2 regions of the Shewanella sp. LC6 genome follow, and region 1 is predicted to be linked to the other one. Evidence: riboswitches for the same ligand, from Rfam matches in the RefSeq annotation. Region 1 holds a riboswitch; the other holds the start of a gene.
What was found. A riboswitch is a leader RNA that binds a small molecule or an ion and turns the genes downstream of it on or off. The one in region 1 is predicted to bind lysine.
Positions count from the first base shown of each region.

Region 2: another riboswitch for lysine. It lies ahead of FJD32_RS07730 (Na+/H+ antiporter NhaC family protein); the one in region 1 lies ahead of FJD32_RS18195 (Na+/H+ antiporter NhaC family protein).

Region 1 covers NZ_CP043902.1:4,043,721-4,045,912, forward strand. Annotated here, with positions in the region: gene FJD32_RS18195 (Na+/H+ antiporter NhaC family protein) at 1-1,360, opposite strand, end outside; lysine riboswitch at 1,444-1,615, opposite strand; gene FJD32_RS18200 (dienelactone hydrolase family protein) at 1,756-2,192, opposite strand, start outside.
Region 2 covers NZ_CP043902.1:1,696,431-1,698,622, forward strand. Annotated here, with positions in the region: gene FJD32_RS07725 (FAD-binding protein) at 1-882, shown strand, start outside; lysine riboswitch at 978-1,174, shown strand; partial or broken gene FJD32_RS07730 (Na+/H+ antiporter NhaC family protein) at 1,254-2,192, shown strand, end outside.

The sequences.
Region 1 (2,192 bases):
TACTGGTGCTGGAAATCGGCGAGCTATGATCGCCAAACACTGAACCCGCGAGCACTGCGGCAAGCATTGGCAGCATTAACGCGATATCGCTGGCAGCGGCCATGTCGCCAGCCAGTGGCAACATAATACCAAAGGTGCCCCAACTGGTTCCGGTAGCAAATGCCATGGCGCAGGACAACACAAACACCACCGCAGGCAACACTTCAATTGGCAAGTTACCGTTGGCGAGGGAGGCCAGATATTTGCCAGTCTCAACATCGCGAACAACCGCACCAATCGCCCAGGCAAACAGCAAAATATTAATGGCGGGTAGCATGGCCATCACGCCTTGCGGGGCGGCTTTAAGCCAGTTTTTAGCACCCAATTTTAACCGCAGCGCAAGCAGAATTGACACCGCTAAGCTGCACAGCGCGCCATACACTAGCGAGGAGCCCACATTGGTGTTTTCAAAGGAGCCAAGTACGCTAAATGGCAGCTCTTTTTCATCCAATACTGCCGCACCAGAGGAAATCATAAAATACACGGTCGCGCCGGTGAGGGTTAGGATCGGCAATACCATATCGATCATGCCACCGTTACTTTCTTCAGGGCTTTCCATATCTAAGCCGATTGGACGAGGCTTAGTCGGATCCCAAAGCTTCCCTTCCAGCGCCCATGCTTCATGTTTACGCATTGGGCCGATATCCATTTGAAAGATAATCACCACCAGCACCATCAACAGGGTAAACACGGCATAGAGATTCATCGGGATCATCTCAACAAAGGCTGAGATTGGGCTTTGCTCACTAATGCCGTGGGCGGCCATAATGCCACCGATAAGCGCGATAATATAAGCGCCCCAAGAGGAGATGGGCATCAATACGCACACGGGCGCAGCGGTAGAATCTAAAAGATAAGCCAGTTTGGCGCGGGAGATTTGAAAGCGATCGGTCACCGGACGGCAAATAGCGCCAACCGACAAACTATGAAAAAAGTCGTCAATAAAAAACGCAAACACCATCACCCCAGTTAAGCCTTTCGCGCCGCGACGGGTCTTAGCGCGCTTAGCTGCCCACTCGGCAAAGGCGCGGGTGGCGCCAGAAACCGTCATCAGACTAATGAGTCCACCAAGCAGCAACATAAACAGCAACATATTGATATTGTCGCGATTAAGTGCGCCATCGACCCAAAAAATCTTCAGCACGGTATTGAACATATAGTGCAATGAATCAAGGGGAGAAAACTGATTGAGTAACAAACTGCCGGCCACAATCCCTACGCCAAGGGATAACAGTACGCGACGAGTGATGATCGCCAAGGCGACGGCTAATAAAGGGGGAAGCACTGACCAACCTGAGTCAGCAAAATGACTAATGTCCATGATCTCTTTTCACCAAAAAACGGGTGGAGATCTACCGAGAGGATAAAGAAACAAAACCTATAGGGAGGTATTACTCCTCAGCCCCTTCAGGTAGCGCTCCATAGTGGATGACTATGGCAGTCTTGCACCTATTTGATGCAAAACCAGCAGCTCGGTTTGATGACCTGGCTACTTCGGCGCTGACTCCTTTCCTTGTACATCTGCGGCATCACCCTCCGCACAAGTAGTCATAGGCAGCGCGCCTCTACTTAAAGGTATTCGAGCGGGCATTCTAGCGAGATGGGAACCGATAGCAAGTATTTTGATCCCACTCGCGTATAAAACAATGAATCACCTACAAGTTGGTAACACAAGAAACATCAGCCCATCAAGCGTTGCAATAGCGCCAAATGGACTTATACGAGTAAATGTTTACCAAAAAAATCTAAGGTTCTTGTCCATGCGAGCTCAGCCGTTGGCTCATCATAACGGGCGGTGGAGTCATTATGAAAACCATGATTCACATTCGGGTAAAGATAAGCGACGTAATCGGCTTTATTAGCCTTTAGCTGGGCTTCATACTCGGCCCATGTATCGTTAATCCGTTGATCTAAAGCGGCAAATTGCAACATCAGTGGGCCTTTCACGCGGCTGCGCAGCTCAGTTGCTGCGGGTGTGCCATAAAAAGGCACACCCGCCGCTAGCTCATCGGGAATGGTGGCGGCGAGCATATTGACGATATAGCCACCAAAGCAGAAACCGACGGCACCGAGTTTGCCATTACTCTGCGGGTGCGACCTTAAAAAGCGCGCGGCGGCGATAAAGTCCTGCTCGATTTTGGCTCTATCAAGGC
Region 2 (2,192 bases), 2.3 Mb from region 1:
CTGGATACCGCTAAAGTTGTCACCGCAGCTCGTGCGATCGGCGGCGATGTACATGTATTGGTGGTGGGCCATCAATGTGGTGCAGTGGTGCAAGCCGCTCAAGCTCTACAAGGTGTCGCGCAAGTATTAGTTGCCGATAACAGCGCTTATGAAGCGCATTTAGCCGAAAACGTGGCTAAATTGCTGGTGGACTTAGCACCAAACTACAGCCATATTCTCGCAGCGGCATCGAGTGCGGGTAAAGACACGTTACCGCGTGTGGCAGCACTTTTAGATGTGGCGCAAATTTCGGAAGTGATTGGCGTGGTGAGTAGCGATACCTTTGTTCGCCCGATTTATGCGGGTAACGCCTTAGCGACAGTTCAAAGCCATGACGCTATCAAAGTGATGACAGTGCGTGCCAGTGCTTTCGATGCGGTGACACAGGGTAATAACGCTGCTGTGACTACCTTGGATAAAGTGTTTGAAGCCAAAGCTCAGTTTGTGTCTCAAGCGCTGACAGTTTCAGCACGTCCAGAGTTAGGTAATGCTGGCATTATCGTATCTGGTGGCCGTGGCATGGGCAGCGGTGAAAACTTCGGGATGTTAGAGCAACTGGCTGATAAGCTTGGTGCCGCAGTAGGAGCTTCGCGTGCGGCGGTTGACGCAGGCTTTGTTCCGAATGACTTGCAAGTCGGTCAAACTGGTAAAATTGTCGCACCTAACCTCTATATTGCAGTCGGTATTTCAGGCGCGATCCAACATTTAGCGGGAATGAAAGACGCTAAGGTGATTGTGGCTATCAACAAAGACCCTGAAGCGCCTATCTTCCAAGTTGCCGATTATGGCCTCGAAGCTGACCTGTTCGAAGCCGTTCCGCAGTTGATTGCAAGCTTAAGTTGATTTTATTTGTGAGCTAAGTCAGAGTAAGCGGCTTCGCGGTGGTAACTGCTTAGCCGCTTATGTTTTTATGAGCCTCACGCCCATGTATGGGCGTTCTTAGAAGTAGAGGCGCACCAAATATCAGTAGTGATCAGTAGGGTGATTCCGTTGATCGTTCACGAAAGGATTTGGTGCCGAAGTAGTTTGATTTATCACGATCAACTGCTGGGGTTGTGTCTAATAGGTACAACACTGCCATAGTATTTCCAGATACGGATATTAGGAATAGTTACTATGGAGCGCTACTGATAGGACAGGTGATCTTGGGTATCTATTGCCTTTTCCCACCAGTTCAGTCGCCCTCCATTCGTATTTTGACGAAGAAATAATCAATGACTGTAGTTAGTTATGCCGATTCGGCGCTTTCTTTGCTCCCGCCTGTGGTTGCAATTGTATTGGCGATTTTTACTCGCCGAGTGCTTCTTTCCCTCGGTTTAGGAATTGTGATTGGAGTATTATTGCTCAATCAACTTTCTCCTGTGGCCAGCGGTGAGTTTTTATTTAACAGTGTAAAAGGACTTTTTTGGTCGGAAGATGGCGTAAATTCTTGGAATTTATACATTCTCGGTTTCTTGATTGTATTGGGGATGATCACCGCTCTAATTACTGTGAGTGGTAGTGCTCGGGCATTTGCTGATTGGGCAATGTTACATATTCGTAATAAGCGCGATGCGAAATTACTGACCATGTTTTTAGGCTGTGTTGTTTTTATTGACGATTATTTCAATAGTTTAGTCGTTGGGTCTGTCGCAAGGCCTGTTACCGACCGTTACCATATTTCCCGCGCTAAGTTAGCTTATTTATTAGATTCTACCGCAGCACCAGTTTGTGTCATTTCACCGGTATCAAGTTGGGGCGCTTATATTATTGCGTTAATTGGCGGAATATTAACAGCACATGGTTTTGCGGATTCAGGGCATTTAAGTGTCTTTATTCAAATGATCCCTATGAATTTCTACGCAATTTTCTCTTTATTATTACTGCTTTGTGTGGCGTTTATGGGCTTAGATGTTGGCCCTATGCGTGAACATGAATTAAATGCCATGCGCGGTAATTTATACGATGAGACTAAAGGTTTACCGCCAGGTGCTAATGCTGATTTACCCGAAGCTGAAACAGGTAAAATCCTCGGGTTATTCCTACCTATCACAGTACTGGTATTTGCGACCCTGTATTTTATGATCGATAGCGGTGCCCAAGTATTAGCTAAAGAAGGCATTGAATTTAATATTATTTCTGCTTTCGAGAAAACCGATGTGAGTTCATCACTG